4 regions of the Actinoallomurus sp. CA-150999 genome follow, and region 1 is predicted to be linked to each of the others. Evidence: riboswitches for the same ligand, from Rfam matches in the RefSeq annotation. Region 1 holds a riboswitch; each other region holds the start of a gene.

Region 1 (5,095 bases):
GACGCGGCTGCGCAGCCGGCCGCTCTTGCCGACGTACAGCACCTCGCCGCGGGCGTCCTCGAAGAGGTAGACGCCGGGCGCGGCGGGCACGCCGTCGGCCAGGTGGCGCTTGCTGCGCTGCTCGGGCGTCGGCGCGCGGGTGAACCCGGTCAGCTCCTCCAGGGTGTCGACGCCGAACGCGCCGGCGCGCTCCAGCAGCCCGTGCAGGACGTCGACGGTGGCCTGCGCGTCTCTGAGCGCGCGGTGGCAGGGCTCGACGGCGGTCCGGAAGAAGCGGGAGAGGGTGGCGAGCTTGCAGTTGGGGACCTCGTCGCGGGTGAGGAGGCGGCGTGCGAGGTCGGCGGTGTCCACGACCGCCGGCGCCGGCCAGGGCCGCTCCTGCGCGGCGCAGGCGGCCTTCAGGAAGCCGATGTCGAACGGCGCGTTGTGCGCGACCAGCACGGCGCCCCTGGCGAACTCCAGGAACGAGGGCAGGACCTCGCCGATCGGGGGAGCGGCCACCACCATCTGCTGCGTGATGCCGGTGATCACCGAGATGAACGGGGGGATCGGCATCCCCGGGTCCACCAGCGTGGCGAACTCGCCGACGACCTCGCCGCCGCACACCTTGACCGCGCCGATCTCGGTGACCGCGTCCTCCTTGGCCGAGCCCCCGGTGGTCTCGAGGTCGACGACGACGAAGGTGACGCCGGCCAACGGGGTGCCGAGGTCATCGAGGGTGCCCTGCACGGCAGGACCGACGGAGGCCATGGCGGCACCGTACGCGCGGCGACCGACAAACCCCGCGCCGGACCGGTGCCGGATACTGCGGGGTATTCGTCGAGGGGATTGCGGACCGAAGGTCGCCAAGGCGTCTACGCTGGGCAGCGACGGCGACACGGAGCCCGGTGCACGCGTCCCGCACCAGCCCCATCCGCTCGACTCGTGAGGAGTAGATCATCGACACCGGCCCGGGCGAACACCTCGATCAGCCGCTCCCCGAAGCGGTCCGGCAGCGCGTCGTCGAGGCCGCGGCCGACGTGATCGGCGCGCTCCGGCCCGACGAGATCCCCCCACCGCTCCGGCGCGTCGCCCGCTTCGAGCCGCGCCGCCGCGCCCGGCTCGCCGCCACCCTGATCGCCACCCAGCTCGAGGACGACGACACCTTCCGCGAGCGCGTCGCCGACGTCGTACGGGAGAGCGAGCCCGTGCTGGGCGAGGCGATCCTGGCGGGGACGGTGCCGCCGGCCGCCGACCCCGTCACCGTCGCCGCCCTCGCCTACCTGCTCCGCCCGGCAGGCTGGACCGAGCGGGTGGACACCGCGCGCCGCGATCTCGAGCAGTCGGCGACGGCGGCCGAGGAGGCAAAGGTCATCCGGCAGGTGGCCGAGCTGCGCGAGCAGATCGCCGCCGCGAAGGCCACCCGCTCCGAGGAGACCGACCGGCTCCGCTCGGAGCTGCGCGACCTCCGCGGCGAGAACGCCGAGCTCCGCAAACGCCTGCACGAGGCACGGGGCAAGGCCAAACGCGAGCACGCGCGCGCGGAGGACCTCGATAGCCGTCTCGGCGAGGAGCGCACCGCCGCGTCGGTCGCGGCGGCCACCGCCGAGGCCGAGCTGCGCCGGCTGCGCAACCGCCTGTCCCACGCCGAGTCGTCCGCGGAGAACGCCCGGCGCGCCGCCCGGGAGGGCCGCAACGTCGACGAGGCCCGGCTGCGGGTCCTCCTGGACGCCCTCACCGACGCCGCCAAGGGCCTCCGCGACGAGATCGCGCTGCCCCCCGGCATCACCCGGCCCGCCGACAGCGTCGGGGGCATCACGCCGACCCGCCCCGGGCACCGCACGCTGCCCGGCCGCGCCCTCGCCGACAGCGACCCCGCACTCCTCGACCAGCTGCTCACCCTCCCGCAGGTCCACCTCATCGTCGACGGATACAACGTCACCAAGACCGGCTACGGCGACCTGCCACTGGCCGACCAGCGGACCCGCCTGGTGTCGGGCCTGGGCGTGCTGCACGCCCAGACCAAGGCGGAGGTGACGTGCGTGTTCGACGGCGCGGAGCTGAACGCCCCGGTCGCCGTCCAGGCGCCCCGCGGCGTGCGCGTGCTGTTCAGCGCGCCGGGCCAGACCGCCGACGAGCTCATCGCCCAGCTCGTACGCGCGGAGCCCAGCGGGCGCGCCGTCGTGGTCATCTCCTCCGACCAGGAGGTCTGCGACTCCGCCCGGCGGGCCGACGCCCGGCCGGCCCCCTCGTCCCTCCTCCTGCGCCGCCTCGGCCGCACCTGACGGCCGAAACCGCGCCCGGCACTTTTGTCGGTGGGGCCTCTTAACGTCTCGTCATGACGAAGACACGAGGAGGAATTCGTGCTCATCGACTGTGAGAAGTGTGAGGTACGCAACGTCGGCTGCGACGATTGCGTCGTTTCCGCCATGCCGCTGATCCCGGCGTCCGGCCTCGAGATCGGGCCGCTGGAACGTCGGGCGCTGCGAGTTCTCGCCGCCGAGGGGCTCGTCCCGCCCCTGCGGATGACGATCTCCGTCGACCGCGCATCGTGACGATTCGCGCGCACACTGTTGCGTGAATGATATGAATTGCTGGAATTCCAGGAGAAGCGGTTGTTACCAGCGTGAGACTTGACTAGTCTCACGCGCTGAGCCGTTCGCTGGTTCGTCGCCCCCCAGGCGACGGCGACGGCCACCGCCGAGTCGTCACGTTCGGTGAGGTCGCCCGCAGTTCGGGCCCCAGCCTCTCACCGGCACGACGAGCCGGGGAACCAGGTTTCCGGGGTGAATCGGAGCGCCACACGCTCCGTAGGGCGCCTTCCACGCCCGAATCCGTCAGCTAACCCGGTAGGCGGTCAGTGGGAGAGGGGCGTGCCGCAATCGTGGCAACACAGCGCAGTGCCGACGACTCAGCCGTCGGATGGTCGGTGAGCGGCGGCATCGGCGGTCGCCTCCTGGCCACCCTGTGCATCGCCGCCTCAGCGGCCCTGGTTTTGCCCGCCGGCACGGCGGAGGCGAAGCCGAAGCAGACGCTGAGCGAGGCGAAGGCCAAGCTGACCAAGCTGAACTCACAGGCCGACCAGCAGGACAACGTCTACAACAAGGCCAAGTCCCAGTGGCAGGCGGCCGACAAGCGACTCAAGGCGCTGAACGCCTCGGTCAAGCAGCAGCGGCAGTCCTGGGCGGACCTGAGGGTCCGCGTCGCGCAGATGGCCGCGTCGGCGTACAAGAGCGGTTCGAACGACGCGGACATCCCCACTCTGGTGTCGGCCAAGGACCCGCAGGCCGTCCTCGACCAGATGTCGGCGTTCGCGCAGGTGTCGAAGAACCGCTCCACCGAGCTCACCCAGTTCCTGAACGTCGCGCAGCTGCTGCAGCGGCAGGAGTCGCAGGCCAAGCAGGCCGCGACCGATCTGGCGCAGAAGAAGAACGCCGCTCTCGTCCAGAAGAAGAACATCGAGAAGACGATCGCGCAGCAGAAGGCCCTGATCAAGAAGCTGGGCCCTGCGGCCGGCACCGGCAGCGGTGACGACAGCGGTCCGATGCCGAGCAACTGTGGCGGCGGCTACACGGGGTCGGCGACCGGCAAGGCGCGCACCGTGCTGGTGTGGGCCTACAGCAAGTGCGGAACCCCGTACCTCTACGGCGGCAACGGCCCGCGCTACGACTGCTCCGGTTTCACGATGAAGGCTTACGCGGAGGCCGGGGTGAGCATCCCGCGCGTCGTCCCCGACCAGTACAACGCGACCAGCCGGGTCTCGCGGGCCAACCTGTCGCCCGGCGACCTGGTGTTCTTCGACAATCTCGGGCACGTCGGCATCTACGTCGGCGGCGGCAAGTTCATCCACTCGCCGCACACCGGGTCGTACGTGAAGATCGACAGCCTGAGCAACCCCTGGTACAGCTCGCACTACGTCGGCGCGGGCGCGCTCTAAGGACACGATCACCATGGCCAAGGAGCGTACGATCATGTCCAGAACCGCGCGCTGGTCCGTGACGACCGCCGGGTTCATCGCCGTCGCCGGGCTGTCCCTGCCCGCCGTTCCGGCGCACGCCGACCCGGGCAACTCGCTGAGCGCGGCGAAGAAGTCGCTCGCGAAGCTCAACGACCAGGTCGACCAGCTGGGCAACCAGTACAACAAGACGAAGGCGGACTACAAGGCCGCCCAGGGGCGGGTCAACGCCCTCTCCAAGTCGGTGCAGGCGGAGCGCAAGACGTTCCAGGCGCTGCGGCTGCGGGTCGCCCAGCTGGCCGTCGACGCGTACAAGACCGGGGACAACGGCTCGATCCCCCAGCTGCTCGGCTCGAAGGACCCGGACGCCGTGCTGTCGCAGATGTCGGCGTTCACGCAGATCGCGCACAACCGCACGGCGGAGTTCCAGCAGTACCTCGCCTCCGCCCAGCGGCTCGAGCGCGAGCAGGCGCTGCGCGTACAGGCGGCTCAGCAGCTCAAGTCGAAGAAGACCCAGCTCGAGCAGCAGAAGTCGCAGGCCGACGCGGCCGTCAGGAAGCAGCTGGCGCTGATCCACAAGCTCGGCGGCAACATCGACCCGGGCAGTTCCACGGAGAACTGCTCGATCCTGGCCACGGGCAAGGCGGAGATCGTCCTGAAGTTCGCCTGCGCCCAGCTCGGCAAGTCGTACGTCTTCGGCGGCGCGGGCCCGAACGTCTGGGACTGCTCCGGGATCACGATGGTGGCGTTCGCCAAGGTCGGTATCAAGCTCAACCACTGGGTGCCGGACCAGTACGACGCCAGCAAGCGGGTGTCCAAGGCGGACCTGCAGCCCGGCGACCTGGTCTTCTTCCACGACCTCGGGCACATGGGGATCTACGTCGGCAACGGCAAGTTCCTCCACGCCCCGCACACCGGCGACGTCGTGAAGATCTCCAACCTGAGCGACGCCTGGTACAGCTCCACCTGGGTCGGCGGCGGCCGGCTGCTCTGAGGACCGCCGGGCAACTGAACAGCGGACGAGGGCGGGCCGGGCGGAGACTCCCGGGGCACGGAGAGCATCCGGCCCGCCTGCAACGTCATCGCGATCTTCCGCACCGATCCACGGTGCGGGGTGTCACCTGCGGCACACGCCATGCGCCGCTCGACCGGAAGCGTTTC
Region 2 (5,095 bases), 4.7 Mb from region 1:
GGCCCGCCTCGAGGATCGCGCCCTGCATGCCGGCCGGGCTGTGCAGCGGGCCGATCTTGCCGACGAACTTGCTCAGCTGCTTGGCCATGCCCTCCGGCGTGATCAGCTCCAGCGGGATCATGCGGCCCTGGCCGGCCGACGCCGGGCTCTCCGACAGCGCGAGGATGTCGTCCGGCTGCAGCATGCCCTGCGTGGCCTCCTGGATGATCGGGAGGATGCCGGTGCGCAGCGTGATCATCTTCGTCTTGATCGGGACGCGGCGGGCGCCGACCGCGCGCTCGTCGACCGGCGGGATGTTCGGCGCCTTCTCGGGCGGCATCTCGCCGAAGTGCTGATGCAGCATCTGCCGGATCTGCTGGTTGCGCGCGTAGATCGACGCGCCGCGCTGCAGGATGTCGCGGGCGCCCGCCGGGTCGCCGGCCTCCAGCCGGAGCGACGCGAGAAGGGTGTAGTCCGAGGCGTACACCAGGTAGTCGGGGGCGAGCGCGATCAGCTCCGTCTGGTACTTCAGCGCACGCGGCTTGTCACCGCGGTCGACCGCCCACTTCGACAGGCGCTTGAGCGCGTGCCGCCGCAACTGGGAGTCGTTGACCACCGACTCGAGGATCGTCTCGGCGTCGTCGATCCACCCGCCGTCCTTGAGGACGTCGGCCAGCGTCAGGGCGTACCACGGGATCGTCGGGTACTTCTCACGCGCCTGCCGGACGATCTGCGCGGCCCGGCCGTAGTCGCCACGCCACTTGTAGACCTCGGCCAGCGCCGCCGTCGCGAACCGCGTGTCGCCGCCGGCCGCGACGGCCTGGCCGGCGATCTGCTCGGCCTTCCGGTCGTCACGCTCGTTGGTGAGGACAAGCCAGGACAGCAGGGACAGACCGTCACCGTCGAGATCCGCTCGCTTCTGCTCGAGGAGCTGCTGGGCCTCCTCCGGCTTGCGGAGCCAGATGTCATAGGCGCGGCTGTTCGTGCTCATTGTCAGAACCTCATGCGTCGTCGGCGATCTGCGGGATCGGCCCATCATCGCAGAGTTTCGTGCCGGCCGACGCGGCGGTCGCGGGACACCGAGCTCGTCAAAGTGGGGGAGAGATGGACGAAGCAGGGGGGAATACGCAGGTTGTATGACCCGGGCTTGTCGCCCGCTCGATACCCTTGGGTCTCGTGGACCTCCTCGATTCATGGCGCGATCTTCCGGCCGCGCAGCAGCCCGACTGGCCCGACCCCGCCCGCGTCCGCGACGTCGCGGGCCAGCTGTCCAAGCTCCCGCCGCTGGTGTTCGCGGGCGAGTGTGACCAGCTCAAGGCGCACCTGGCCGCCGTGGCACGCGGTGAGGCGTTCGTGCTGCAGGGCGGCGACTGCGCCGAGACGTTCTCCGGCGCGACCGCCGACGACGTGCGCAACAAGCTGAAGACCCTGCTGCAGATGGCCGTCGTGCTGACCTACGCCGGGAGCGTCCCGGTCGTCAAGATCGGCCGGATGGCGGGCCAGTTCGCCAAGCCGCGGTCGAAGCCGTCCGAGGTGCGCGACGGCGTCGAGCTGCCCGCCTACCGGGGCGACATGGTCAACGGGTTCGACTTCACCCCGGAGGCCCGGGTGCCGAACCCGGAGCGCCTCCTGCGCGCCTACCACGCCGCGGCCGTGACGCTGAACCTCACCCGCGCCTTCACCCAGGGCGGCTACGCCGACCTGCGCCAGGTCCACGCCTGGAACCACGACTTCGTCGCCGAGAGCCCGGCCGGCCAGCGGTACGAACGACTGGCCGGGGAGATCGACCGGGCCCTGGCGTTCATGCACGCCTGCGGAGCGGACCCGGAGGAGTTCCACCGGGTCGAGGTCTACTCCAGCCACGAGGCGCTCCTGCTGGACTACGAGCGCGCCCTGACCCGCATCGACTCACGGTCCGGCCTGCCGTACGACGTCTCCGCGCACTTCCTGTGGATCGGCGAGCGCACCCGGCAGCTCGACGGCGCGCACGTGGACTTCATGCGCCACATCCGCAACCCCATCGGCGTGAAGCTCGGGCCGACCACGACCGCCGAGGACGCCCTCGCGCTCATCGACCTGCTCGACCCCGACCGGGAGCCCGGACGGCTCACGTTCGTCACCCGCATGGGCGCCGGGCGGATCCGCGACCACCTCCCCGCCCTGGTGGAGAAGGTCACGGCGAGCGGCGCCCAGGTCGCCTGGATCTGCGACCCGATGCACGGCAACACCTTCGAGGCGGAGAGCGGGTACAAGACCCGCCGGTTCGACGACGTGATGGATGAGGTCGCCGGCTTCTTCGAGGTGCACCGGGCGCTCGGCACCCACCCGGGCGGCGTGCACATCGAGTTCACCGGCGACGACGTCACCGAGTGCGTCGGCGGCGGCCACGACATCGTCGAGGACGACCTCCACCAGCGGTACGAGACCGCCTGCGACCCCCGGCTCAACCGCGGCCAGGCGCTCGACCTCGCGTTCATGGTCGCCGAGATGTACCGCACCGGAAAGTAGCGCGAGCGACCCGTCCGGGGCCGGCGGCCGTCACACGACGCGGACGGCGCCGGCGAACGGGCGGGTCGACAGGTCCGCGACGCGGACGTGGTCGCCGGTGTGCGGCGCGTGGATGAATTTCCCGTCGCCGATGTACATCCCCATGTGGTGGATATCGGAGTAGAAGAACACCAGGTCGCCGGGCTCGAGCTGGTCCCGGGAGACGTGGACGCCGGCGTTCCACTGGTCGCCGCCGTAGTGCGGCAGGTTGACGCCGACCTGCTTGTAGGCCCACATGGTCAGGCCGGAGCAGTCGAATCCCCGGCCGGGTGCCGCGCCGCCCCAGACGTACGGCACGCCGAGCTGCGACAGCGCGGCCCGTACGGCACCGACCGCCTTGCCGGGGCCGCCGGGGATGGGGGGCACCTTCTCGCCCTTGCCGGCGCGCTCGACGGCGTCGCGCAGCAGCGGCTTGCGGACCTTCTCCAGGTCGTGCTTGATGGCCGCGCGCTGCTGGGCGAGCTGGACCCTGAGCCGGGCCGCCTGCGCGGCGCGCTCCCGGGCGTCCTGGCCGGTCCACTGGGCGTTCTGGATGGCCTGGGTCAGCTGCCGGATCTGGGTGTCGTCCTGCTGCGTGAAGTAGTGCAGGGTCGCGGCCCGGTCGAGGACGGCGCGCGGGTCGGAGGCGGCGAGAAGGGCGGGGGTGTCGTCGTTGCTGCCGCTCATGTAGCGCATCGCGACGAACCGGCCGACCTTGTGCTGGATGGCCTTGAGCGCCTGCGCGGCCCGGGCCGAGGTCTGGCCGGCGACGACGGCCGCCCGCTGGGCCTGCTCCAGGCGTACCTTGAGGCCGTTGTACTGCTCGGTCAGCTGCTCCAGCTGGTTGTTCAGCTGGTCGGCGCGCTGGCGGAGCGCGTCGATGCGGGAGCCGGGCCGGGCGGTGTCCGCCATCGCGGGCGACGCGAACCCGGCGACGACGAGGGCCAAGGCCGCAGCGGCCGTACGGCAGCCCGCGCCCTTCGGGAGGCGGCGCGGGTCCGGTGCGAAGGCCACTGCGGCCGTACGGCGGGCCGTGGCCTTCGAGGGGCGGCGCGGGTCCTGCGTGGAGGCCACTGCGGCCGTGTGACGGCCGGCGGCCCTCTGCGGGTCGTGTGTGAGGGTCACGACGGCCGTACGGCGGGCCGTGCCCTTCCCGGGATGATGGGGATCGCGGCTGTCCGCAGGGTGCGATGACGCCATCCAGTGCTCCTCTCCTCAGGCCGCCTACCGGGTTAGCTGACGGGTTCGGACGGAAGAGAAGCCCTACCGCGCACCGTCGGCGACGGGCGCGGATTCACCCCGGATGCGAAGGCGGGAGGTGCCCCGTGGCTTCGCGAGTGGGTCCCCGGTTCCCCGTTGCGTCGGCTGACGCGACGGGCGATTCGGCGGTCCGGCCGTCTCTCGGCCGGTGACGACTCGCTGGAGATTAACGGATAGTGACGGGGCGACCAACGAGAACATGCGGAGATGGCCCGGGGGATCGGAGGATGGTCACTCTGGGTGATGCGGGGGCTGGTCCTTTGCGCCTAGACGCACGCGGTCCCCGCCCCTCCGGATCGGGAGGAAACGGGGACCGGCGTGACGTTCGGACGTGCTCGCTCAGGAGAGGACGGACTCGGCCTCGGCCTCGGAGCTGTTCTGGACCACCGCCGCGTGCAGGGTGTTCCAGAACGCCAGCTCGACGTCCTCCTCCAGCTCCGAGATCTTGCCCCAGAACTCCTTGTCCTCGGCCAGCGCGGCGGCCTCGGCGGACAGGATGGGCATGACCATGGTGCCGGCGTCGGCGGCGTCCAGATCGGCCACGCTGACCTCGGCGGGCAGCTCGACCGGCGTGCGGTGGTGCTTGCCGCGCTTGCGGACCCGGACGTTCGGCGCCGCGACGGGCACCTTCACCTTCGACTTGCCGACGGCCAGGGCCACCGTGCCGAACAGGACGACGGCGAGCAGCCCGGTGAGGGCGGCCTGCTGGTCCGGCAGGGAGGTCGGCGCGGGCGCCGGGTCGTGCGACGCGATCGTGCGCGTGTCGCCCAGCGCCGGGGCGTCCTGGCCGATCTCCTTGACCGCGGGCGTGGGGGCGGCGTGCTTAGGAGCGTACTTCTGGTCGTTCTGCGCCGTCTGCTGGGCGGTTACGGGGGCGGCCTTCACCTTCACCTTGGAGGGGTAGCCGAACCCGACGACCTGGCTGATGTCCCGGGTGGCGCGCAGCAGCGCGTTGTTGTGGTTGGCCTCGATCGTGTGCAGCGTGTGGCCGTCGACGCGCTCGACGATGCCGACGTGCTCGATGTCCCCGATGCTCTTGCCGCCCGACCAGGAGAAGAAGACGATCGCGCCGGGCTCGGCCTTGTGGCCCCAGGCGTGGTGCTTCTTGAACCACTGGGCGTGGTCGGGAGTGGAGGCGAACTGCCCGGTCCAGTCCTCGACGCCGGCCTTGTTGGCCGCCCACGCGAGGAACATGTCACACCAGGGAGCGTCCGTGTAGGAGGAGTCCTTGTCGACATGCTTGCCGTACCAGTCGCCGAATTTCGTGTAACCGTCGGCTTTCTCGTGGTAGCCGAGCTGGCTCTTGGCGACCTCTAGCAGTTTCTGACCT
Region 3 (5,095 bases), 5.0 Mb from region 1:
GCCGAACTGCCGTAGTGCCATCGCCTACTCCACGCTGCTGATTTGCTATCGCACATAGTAGCCAGGCGGACGACACCGTACAGGGCACCGATCTCCGGCCGGGCCGAGCCATGTACGTCGCTCCTAGGTCAACTACTACGAGGCATAGGAAGTAGTGGACATCAAAGCGCCGAATGCCGGGGCCCGGCGTTCAGCCATCGACCTGGCTTTGAGCGGACTCCTCGTCGACTGGTCAGCCGATCCGCGCATCCGCCGACGTGAAGACCGACACGACGATGCGGCGTGCGAACAGCGGCGTTTCGCCGGGACCTGTGACGTCGTAGGTGAAGTGCTGCAACGGCCATAGACGGATACCGCCGATGGTCACCGGATGCCGTACCTCATAGATGGCCGGCCACGGACAGCGGTGGAAGCTGCCCAGTCGTTCCCCGGTCCGGTCGACCGCGAAGTCGATCGCTCCCGTCCGCAACGCAGCCTCGATCTGGGCCTGGATACGGGCCGTCGCCATCGGGCATGTGTCGGCGGCCCACATCCTCTCGAGCGCGGCGCGCGCCGGCGGAAGCGCCCGCAGGTCGTCGCGCTGGTGGGGATCCGTCAGACACCAGCGGTCGATCTCCGCCGGCACATGGGCGACCAGTGAGACCGCCCTCGTCGTGTCCCGGCCGTCGAGGAGCTGTGGCATCGCCAGGAGCTGACCGAAGGTGTACAGCGTCCGGACCGCGTAACGCAGGTGGATGTCCGGCGGCGTGAGCAGGGTCAGCCCATCGCTTCCGGAAGGCGATCGCTCCGCACACCCGATCGCGTCCATGGCGCGCGCGAGCATCCGCCTCAGCTCTAGGAGATCTTCAGATCGGCCATGTGATGCGTGTGCGTCGTCGGCCAGGGCGACGATACCCCGCGCGTGGATCGCCCGCGTGGCCGTCACTGTGGCCGTCAGGAGCGGAGCGGTGGTCCCGCCCTCATGCCATGGCGGTGGTTCCGCAGGCAGATCAACATGGTTCTCGATCCGATACGTCGGATCGATCGCTATTCGACGCGCCTGGAACAGCCAGCGCTCGACCTGCCCGAACGATGCGAGGATCCGGGTCGCCGCCTCCCCTTGAACCTCGCCGTCGTCGTACGGCTGCACCGCGTCGAGCAGGTGCTCGCCGATCGTTTGCAGCACGTAGGCGTTCCAGACGCAGAGCAACCGGCTCGCGGCGACGCGTATGTGGTCCGATGTGCCGGCAGGCCGCCTGAGAAGTTCGCGTCGCCACCGTTCGGCGTCTTCGAGCTCTCGACGGACGAGACGCCCCGCACGCCGGTGGTCCTCAAGAGTCCGCACGGAGACCCGGCCATCGAGGGCTCGCACCGCTCGAATGCCATCGGCTGAGGAGGTCATCATCCGGCGGCCGCCCGGAGAAATGCCTGACGGTGAAGACGGCTGAAGGCGTTCAACGGCCGCGTGACGTCCCCGACCTCGACGAGGCCGCCATCGGTCGCGTGTCGGCCGCAACCGAGTGCAACGAGTCCCAGAAGGCGAGCTCGGCGTCCTCTTCGAGCTCAGCGATCTTCCCCCAGAACTCTCGGTCCTCGGCATGCGCCGCTGCCGTCGCCGTCAGCGCGGGCATGACGGCGGTGCTCGCATCGGCCTCGTCGAGGTGAGTCACCGTGACATCGGCCGGCAGCTCCACCGGAACGCGGTGGTGCCGCCCCCGCTTACGAAGCTGCACGCCGGACGACGGCACCGGCACCTTGACCTTGGACTTGGCGATGGCCAGCGCGGCCGTGCCGAACACCACGACGGCCAAGAGTCCGGTCAGCGCGGCCCCTTGCTCGATGAGCGGGGACGGCCGGTCGGGAGTGGAGTGGGAGGTGCGGGCGATGTTCGTCGCCGGGTCGGAATCGGTGACGAGGGACGTGACGGACGGCGGTGGCGCCGAGTGCCTGGGCACGTACTTCTGCTCGGTCTTCTCGACCTTCCGCTCGGTGCCCGGGATCTGCTTGCCCTTGACCTTCACCTTCGCCGGGTAGCCGAACCCGACGACCTGGCCGATGTCGCGGGTGACCCGCAGCAGCTGATCGTTGTGGTTGGCCTCGATCGTGTGCAGCGTGTGGCCGTCGACCTTCTCGACGATGCCGACGTGCTCGATGCCGCCGATGCTCTTGCTCCCGGAGAAGGAGAAGAAGACGATCGCTCCCGGCTCGGGCTTGTGCCCCCACGCGTGATGCTTCTGGAACCACAGCGCGTGCTCAGGAGTGGAGGCGAACTGCCCCGCCCAGTCTTCGACGCCGGCCTTGTCGGCGGCCCAGGCCAAGAACATGTCGCACCAGGGAGCCGTCTTGTAGTACGACCCCTTGTCGACGTGCTTGCCGTACCAGTCTCCGTACTTGGTGTATCCGCCGCTCTTCTCCGCGTACCCCAGCTGGCTCTTGGCGATCTGCAGCAGCTTCTGCCCTACCGGATCCATCGCTCTCCCTACGCCGCCGACCGGGTTAGCTGACGGGTTCGGGCCAGGAGAAGCCCTACCGCATACGCGGATTCACCCCAGAGGACGCGTGGGTCCCCGGCTCCCGCGTCGCGGCCGCAGCGCGGGATTAGGCGGGTCAGGCCGTACCTTCCGGGTGGAAGGTAGATCGCGGCCCAACTCCGACGCAATGTAGTAGTAATGCCATGAGGGCGGCAAGTCATCCCCGGACGCACCACGAACAGAGGTGCCCATCTAACCGATCACACCCGGGTTGGACACATAACGTGACGATGATCGATTTCCCAGGTAGCGCCTATCGATGATCCTGATACCCCGTGGAAGACACACCCGCCACGAGGCCGACCCGGGGCCGCCGATGACGCCAGCACGGCACCGCACGGCCGCGAGCCGGGTTGCTTCACCCAGGTATGCCCACTAACCCTTGTAGGAGATACCTATCGATCATCTCTATGCCGAAACCGGGGTGCAGTGCGGCGCGTAATGGTGACCTTCGAACGCACCGAGGGCGGCGGATACCCGACGCGGATCGAAGGTGAGGATGGCCTCGTCTGGCGCGTCGAAGCCGTCGTCGGGACTGCACCGCGCGCTACGGCCTGGCGGTCGCCTGGTCTTCCTGTGCTGGCAGGCGATATCACATGCACGACAATCCGCTGGGACGCGCCCTGCTGGGCCAAGCCGACGCCATCACCATGAGCAAGGCGGTAGACGCTCTCCGCTCGGCCCTGAAGACCTACGAGACCCCCGACGGCGTCTTCCTCGACTCCGCCGCCTTGCTCGTAACCGCCCACCGGTGATGCGGCCACCGTGACATCCGGGTGACCCACCAAAGCGATCACCTCGAGACGGCTTCGGGGTGATCGCACCCTGATCCGCTCGCAGGTAAACCTATGTGATTCACATCATGGTGCTCCGCACCTGGCCGTACCGTTGGTCACGCCGCTCGGTCGCCCCCGGTCAGGGTGTCACACCCACAGGGCGGTCATCGGGAGTCCAGTCGGCGGCCCAGCGCAGGGCACCGAGCAGATGCTCGCGAAAGTCCGGCTGCGCGAAGGCCTCCGCGGCGTGGCCCAGCGCGGTGTAGAAGGTACGGCCGGCACCGTACTCTCGGCACCAGACGAGCGGGTGGTCCGGTCCCATGTGACCGCCGCGGTAGGTGCGCTCGTCGACCGTCGCCAGCACTCGGACCTGTGCGGGCCCGTCGCGGAAGTCGTACCACTCATCGGTCCGGTGCCAGTGTTCCGGCAGGTGGGCGGTTGCCGGATGCGTCCGGTCGAGCACCCTTACCAGGCCCGGTTGCATCTCCGGATGCCCGTTGAAGCGGGCGCCGAGGAGCACGCCGTACTCGGGCCAGTCGTACTCGGTGCAGGCGGCCGAGTGGACTCCCAGGAATCCTCCGCCCTCGGCGACGTACCTCCGCAGCGCCTGCCGTCCCGCCGGATCCAGGACGTCCCCACTCGTGGACAGGAAGACGACCGCGTCACAGGCGGCGAGCCGCTCCGTGGTGAACGCCGCGGGATCCTCGGTGGCATGCGCGGAGAAGTGGTGCAGCGCGCCCAGCTCGCGGAAAGCCGTGACACCCGCGGGGATGGAGTCGTGCCGGTAGGCCGTCGTCCGGGTGTAGACGAGGATGCTTCGGCTACCCAAGGGACTCTCCACAACAGATAGAAAACGTTTTCTATCGCATAGTACGCCGCAGGGGCGCCCGTGTCGACGGGCAATCCGGCGAGGCCTCGCCCTTCCCGATCGACCGCCACCGGGGACGGCCGGAATTCCGCGCAGGTCTAACACTGCCCAGAGGGCCGTAGCAGGTGAGGGAGGTCGTTACAGAGGCAACATGACGGACAAATCCGGGCAACAAACTGGCTCGCCCCCTCTTGCCTGATCGGTGGCTGGTCCCTACATTCGACAGCAATCGTTTTCTATCCCTATCCACAGTCCCCGTCATCAGCCGAGCCGCCCCCGCCGTCGCCGGCGCCGGCGTCCCCGCGCTCAGCGCCGAGAACCGAACACGCCCCGGCCATGTCGGCCGTCCCGAACCCGCAAGGATCCCGCGTGAAACAAGGAGCAGCCCGATGAACCGGACCACGAGGCGTCTCACCGCGGCCGTGGCGGCCTTCGCCGTCGGCGGCCTGCTCACGGCCTGCGGCTCGTCCGGGTCGAAGGCGTCCGGCGGCCCGGCCACCCTGACCTACTGGGGCTGGGACCAAGGCCAGGAGGCCGCCGTGAAGGCCTTCAACGCCGGTCACAAGGACGTTCAGATCAAGTACACGAAGATCACGGACTCCACGGCCCCGCAGCAGCTCACCAACGCGTATAAAGCCGGCAACGCGCCCTGCCTGATGCAGAGCACCGCCGAGTTCGTCACGACCTACGTCTCGCAGGGCATGCTGGCCGACATCAGCAAGTGGATCGCCCCGCACAAGGCGCAGTTCAACCCGGGCGCCTACTCCGGGACCCTCGTCCAGGGCAAGGTGTACGGCGTCGCCACCAGCTCCTCCCCCGCCTTCACCATCTACCGCACCGACGTCTTCAAGAAGTACGGCCTCAAACCACCGGCCACCTGGGACGACGTCATCTCGGCCGGCAAGGTGCTGAAGAGCCACGGCATCAAGATCACCAACTAC
Region 4 (5,095 bases), 5.0 Mb from region 1:
CCGCTACTACGTCGGCTTCGCGCCGAAGGTCGGCCGCGTCGACGGCGACCTGCTGCACGTCATCGCGGATCTGGCCGAGGAGTACGGCTCCGGCCAGGTGCGCACGACGACCGAGCAGAAGATGGTCATCCTGGACGTCCCGGAGGACCGCACCGAGGCGCTGGCCGCCGAGCTGGAGGCGCACGACCTACGGGTCCGCCCGTCGACGTTCCGCCGTCAGACGATGGCCTGCACCGGCATCGAGTTCTGCAAGCTCGCCATCGTCGAGACCAAGCAGCGCGGCATGGACCTGATCGAGGAGCTGGAGCAGCGCCTGCCGGACTTCGACGAGCCGCTGACGATCAACATCAACGGCTGCCCGAACTCCTGCGCGCGCATCCAGACCGCCGACATCGGCCTGAAGGGCCAGCTGGTCACCGACGCGAGCGGCGCCCAGGTCGAGGGCTACCAGGTGCACCTGGGCGGCTCGATCGGCGGGGAGTTCGGCAAGAAGATCCGTGGGCTGAAGACGACCGCGGAGGAGTTGCCCGACTACGTGGAGAGGGTGCTGCGCAGGTTCCAGGAGGGCAGGCACGACGGCGAGTCCTTCGCCGCGTGGGTGCAGCGTGCGGAGGAAGGTGACCTGAAGTGACCGAGCGAGCCGTCCCCTTCTACTGCCCCTACTGCGGAGACGAGGACCTGGAGCCGTACGAGAGCGATGGCGGCTGGCACTGCCGGGCCTGCACCCGGGCGTTCCGGCTGCGGTTCGTCGGCCTCGGTGCGCTCAGCACCACCGGCGCTCCTGGACGGGAGGGCTCGGCATGACTCTCCTGTACGAGCGCGCGCCTGCGGCGCTCGACCTGACCGACATCGTCGAATCGGCCGCCGACGCGCTGGAGGAGGCCTCCGCCGAGGAGATCATCCGCTGGGCGATCGCGACCTTCGGCGACCGGATCTGCGTCACGTCGTCCATGAAGGACGCCGTGCTGGTCGACATCGCCTCGAAGGTCCGCCCCGGCATCGACGTGCTGTTCGTCGACACCGGCTACCACTTCGCCGAGACGATCGGCACGCGGGACGCCGTCGAGGCCGTCTACCCGGTCAACGTGGTCAACGTCACCCCCTCCCGGACCGTCGCCGAACAGGAGCGCGACCTCGGGCCCCGGCTGTACGGGCGGAACCCGGATCTGTGCTGCCACCTGCGCAAGGTCGAGCCGCTGAACCGCGCGCTCGAGCCGTACCTCGCGTGGATCACGGGCATCCGGCGTGAGGAGACCTCACACCGGCGCGGCTCGCGCGTGGTCGAGTGGAACGCCGCGCGCGGGAAGGTCAAGGTCAACCCCCTCGCCCGCTGGACCCAGGCCCAGCTCCACGACTACATCGAGGAGCACGGCATCCTGGTGAACCCGCTGCAGTACGACGGGTACCCGTCGATCGGCTGCGAGCCCTGCACCAAGCAGGTCGCGCCCGGCGAGGACCCGCGCAGCGGACGCTGGGCCGGCACCGGAAAGACCGAATGCGGCATCAACCTCTGAGCACCTTCGCGATCCCTCTGGTCGCGGTGGCCCACGGGAGCCGGGATCCGCGTGCGGCGGCGACGATCGAGGAACTTCTCGATCTTGTTCGCCGTTCATCGGGGGTGCGGGTCGTGACCTCGTATCTCGACCACGCTCCCCCGGCCCCGGGGCAGGCGCTCGGTGGTCTCGTCGGAGAGGGGGCCGACGAGGCCGTCGTGCTCCCTCTGCTGCTCACCGCCGCGTATCACAGCAAGACCGATATCCCGGGGGCGCTTCGCGACATCCGCAGCGCCCACCCCCGGCTGACTCTGCACTATGGGGCGACGCTGGGCCCGCATCCGCTGATGACGACGGCCCTGGAGCGGCGGCTCGCCGAGGTCGGCGTCCGCCCCGACCCGGACACCGCTCTGGTGCTCGCCGCCGCCGGTTCCAGCGATCCGGCGGCGAACGCGACGATCGGCCGGCTGGCGCGCGCCTGGCGCGGCTGGCACTCCGTCGTCCCCGCGTACGCCTCCGCGGCCCGTCCCGCCCCTGCCGAGGCCGTACGTATGCTGTACGACGCGGGCGCGCCGCGAGTCGCGGTGGCGTCCTACTTCCTGGCCCCGGGCTACTTCGCGGACAAGGTCCGTGAGGAGTCCCTGGAGACCGGAGCGGTGGCGGTCTCACCCGTGCTGGGCGCCGCGCCGGAGGTGGCGGAGATCACGTCGCAGCGCTATCGCGAGAGCCTGACGCGTGGCGAGCGCGTAGCGGCGGCGGGCTGACGCCTTCCCGGCGCTCCGGCGCCGTCCGGCGAGCCTCCCGCCGGGCCCGTGGTCACCCATCGTGACGGGGCCCGGAATACCCTGTGTCACGCGACTGTTGGGATATCTGACGATTCCACAGTGCTTTGCGGCCGTTCATGATTGTTTCGGCCGGAACGTAATGTGGATCACAAGACGCACCAGATCGATCTTTATAGCGATCTTTGTAGTGCCGATCATGTGACTAATATTCGATGGCCATATTTGGCACGTCGGTATTTGTCTGATATGTTCCTCTAACACCGGCGACGCTCCCCATGCGCCGCCCGAACATCCGCCGGCGCGGCCGGCCCACCAGCGCAGATGGCGCGGCGCGAAGACGCGTGCGAGGGCCTCCGTACAGAGCCGAGACGGTTCATATCCAAAATCGTGCCACTCCCGCTGAGTACCCATTGATCCATTTAGAGCGGGAGCAGCAACGTCGAGTCCGTGAAGATCACGGAGCCGGGGACCCATCAGAAGTCCCGGGGTGAATCGGCACATCCCCTGTGCCGTAGGGCCGACTTCCACGCCCGAACCCGTCAGCTAACCCGGTAGGCGTACTGGAAGTAAGGAGTAGAACCTTGTCCGCTAGTCCGCCCTGATCTGAATACCGGCCGTCACCGCTACCCCTAGCCGATGACGGCAGACGTGTCTCTTTGTTCGAGCCGCCCGCATGAGCGGGCGACCCGCTGAATCCGCACCTCGCGGAGCCGGGGACCCACCAGAAGTCCCGGGGTGAATCGGCACATCCCCTGTGTCGTAGGGCAGCTTCCACGCCCGAACCCGTCAGCTAACCCGGTAAGCGGCATGGAAGCCGAAGGAGTACCCCCCGTGTCCCCTCGACACGCCAAACCCCGCTTTACCTTTGATCGCAAGACTCTCGCCGGCGTCATCGCCGGCACCGCCACCGCCGGCGTGGCCGCGATCACCGTGGCCGCCGCAGGGCCGGCGCTGTCCGCGCAGATCCCCGGTGCGTCCCGCGCCGTGGCGCACCACGTCGCCCAGATACCTAATCCCAGTATGGGTAAGGCGATCGAGGCCGGTTCCCTGGCCGACGCCCCGCACGTCAAGGTGCGCGCCCTCGCCGAGCCGAAGAAGCAGGTGCAGAAGAAGCTGCCCTCGGCCACGGACGTTCTGAAGCTCGCCGTCTCCCAGGTCGGCACGACCGAGAACGCCGCCGGCGGCAGCAAGTTCAACCAGTGGTTCATGGGCACCCCGTACGCCGCGCGCGGCGTGGCGCAGAACGGCGGGGCCATCAGCGACTACGCCAACGCCTCGTGGTGCGACATGTTCGTCTCCTGGGTCGGCGACCAGCTGGGCGTCAAGGGGATGGGCGCCGACGCGTTCACCCCGGACCACGCCAAGTGGTTCATCTCGCAGGGCCGCTGGGGCAACACTCCCAAGCCCGGAGCCGTCGTCTTCTTCTCCTGGAACGGCAGCGGTGTCGACGGCATCGACCACGTCGGCCTGGTCATCAAGGACAACCACGACGGCACCATCCAGACCGTCGAGGGCAACACGGACGACGCCGTGAAGGTCCGGACCCGGAACACCTCCTCTGTCGTGGGTTACGGCTACCCGGAGTACCCCCAGTAGTCGCCCGTGCCGGCGCGTGCCGCGTCGCCGCCGAGCAACGCGGCACGCGCTGGCCTTCCCTTCCCGGGCGGTCCCACGAATCCCCCTGGCATCGCCTCGGGATGCCCCCAATCCCGCATGCCCCCGTTCCCCATGCCCCCGAAAGGAATTCCATGATCAGGTTCTCGACGAAGGCCATTGCCACCGCGGCCGCCGGCGTCACCCTGGCCGGCGCCGGCGTGACCACCGCCCTCGCCTACGGAACCGCCTCGGAGTCGGCATCCTCGGCGCAGAGCGCCCCCGCGCCGTCCGCCGCGCAGGCGTCCAAGCAGGCACCGCAGACCGAGCAGCGCGTCGCCACGGAGAACAAGGACCGGCTGTTCGTGAGCGTCAAGAAGGACCCCAAGAAGGAAAAGGCTGCCCTGCCCGGCGGCGTCTCGACCGCGACGTCCTTCTGGGACCCGTCGACGGCCTCCGGCAAGCCGATGTCGTTCCACACGCTCGCCAGCCCGTACTGGCCGCTCGGCACCAAGGTGAAGGTCACCTACAACGGTAAGAGCGAGATCGGCATCGTGGAGGACTTCGGCCCGGCCGAGTGGGCCGTCGCGCAGCACAACCCGCCGGCGCTCATCGACCTGTCGGAGAAGATGATGCAGCAGCTCACCGGCACCGCATCGAACTCGATCACGGTCAAGTTCCAGGTGCTGGAACTGGGCAAGGGCGGCGTGTACCGCCACTCGGGCACCGGCTACGACACGGCCACCGGCAAGGCGTAACCGCCCCTCTCGACACCGGCCGGCGTCACCCGCTCCCCCCCTCGCCTGCCGGTCCCGGACGGCGTGGGATCCCCTCACCTGAGGTGATCCCGCGCCGTTCCGTCGTTCCCGACGACCCTGCCCCACCGACGGCTTCGTCCTTCCCGACGGCCTGCCCCACCGACGGCTCGGCCGTTCCCGACGGCCTGCCCCACCGACGGCTCCATCGTTCCTGACGGCCACCCTTGCGGGGAAGGAATGAACTGAGGTTCAATTCTTGCGTGCCGTACCGCCGTACGCCCCGTGTCGAGGCCCGGCTCAGCGCCTCCCGGGACCGCATCCGCGCCGCCGCGCTGGCGGTCGTCGCCGAGCACGGCTACGCCGGCTGCTCGATCGCGGCCGTCGCCCGGCGAGCGGGGGTCGCGACCGGCAGCGTCTACCGCCACTTCCCGGCAAAGGCCGACCTGGTCGCGGAGGTCTTCCGGGT

What was found. A riboswitch is a leader RNA that binds a small molecule or an ion and turns the genes downstream of it on or off. The one in region 1 is predicted to bind cyclic di-AMP.
Region 2: another riboswitch for cyclic di-AMP. It lies ahead of ACQP2O_RS36675 (NlpC/P60 family protein); the one in region 1 lies ahead of ACQP2O_RS15240 (NlpC/P60 family protein).
Region 3: another riboswitch for cyclic di-AMP. It lies ahead of ACQP2O_RS37845 (CHAP domain-containing protein); the one in region 1 lies ahead of ACQP2O_RS15240 (NlpC/P60 family protein).
Region 4: another riboswitch for cyclic di-AMP. It lies ahead of ACQP2O_RS37775 (CHAP domain-containing protein); the one in region 1 lies ahead of ACQP2O_RS15240 (NlpC/P60 family protein).

Annotation. Positions count from the first base shown of each region.
Region 1 is NZ_CP192063.1:3,202,571-3,207,665, forward strand. It holds gene ACQP2O_RS15225 (DEDD exonuclease domain-containing protein) at 1-750, opposite strand, end outside; gene ACQP2O_RS15230 (NYN domain-containing protein) at 1,020-2,264, shown strand; gene ACQP2O_RS15235 (hypothetical protein) at 2,343-2,534, shown strand; cyclic di-AMP (ydaO/yuaA leader) riboswitch at 2,720-2,851, shown strand; gene ACQP2O_RS15240 (NlpC/P60 family protein) at 2,909-3,916, shown strand; gene ACQP2O_RS15245 (NlpC/P60 family protein) at 3,951-4,928, shown strand.
Region 2 is NZ_CP192063.1:7,932,547-7,937,641, reverse strand. It holds gene ACQP2O_RS36685 (tetratricopeptide repeat protein) at 1-970, opposite strand, end outside; gene ACQP2O_RS36680 (class II 3-deoxy-7-phosphoheptulonate synthase) at 1,156-2,487, shown strand; gene ACQP2O_RS36675 (NlpC/P60 family protein) at 2,518-3,705, opposite strand; cyclic di-AMP (ydaO/yuaA leader) riboswitch at 3,710-3,888, opposite strand; gene ACQP2O_RS36670 (CHAP domain-containing protein) at 4,105-5,095, opposite strand, start outside.
Region 3 is NZ_CP192063.1:8,182,115-8,187,209, forward strand. It holds gene ACQP2O_RS37835 (BlaI/MecI/CopY family transcriptional regulator) at 1-21, opposite strand, end outside; gene ACQP2O_RS37840 (hypothetical protein) at 233-1,165, opposite strand; gene ACQP2O_RS37845 (CHAP domain-containing protein) at 1,434-2,450, opposite strand; cyclic di-AMP (ydaO/yuaA leader) riboswitch at 2,450-2,594, opposite strand; gene ACQP2O_RS37850 (hypothetical protein) at 3,107-3,265, shown strand; gene ACQP2O_RS37855 (ThuA domain-containing protein) at 3,426-4,115, opposite strand; gene ACQP2O_RS37860 (ABC transporter substrate-binding protein) at 4,544-5,095, shown strand, end outside.
Region 4 is NZ_CP192063.1:8,165,390-8,170,484, forward strand. It holds gene ACQP2O_RS37755 (nitrite/sulfite reductase) at 1-631, shown strand, start outside; gene ACQP2O_RS37760 (Insertion element protein) at 628-804, shown strand; gene ACQP2O_RS37765 (phosphoadenylyl-sulfate reductase) at 801-1,514, shown strand; gene ACQP2O_RS37770 (sirohydrochlorin chelatase) at 1,496-2,257, shown strand; cyclic di-AMP (ydaO/yuaA leader) riboswitch at 2,706-2,850, shown strand; cyclic di-AMP (ydaO/yuaA leader) riboswitch at 2,956-3,097, shown strand; gene ACQP2O_RS37775 (CHAP domain-containing protein) at 3,110-3,874, shown strand; gene ACQP2O_RS37780 (hypothetical protein) at 4,027-4,629, shown strand; gene ACQP2O_RS37785 (TetR/AcrR family transcriptional regulator) at 4,890-5,095, shown strand, end outside.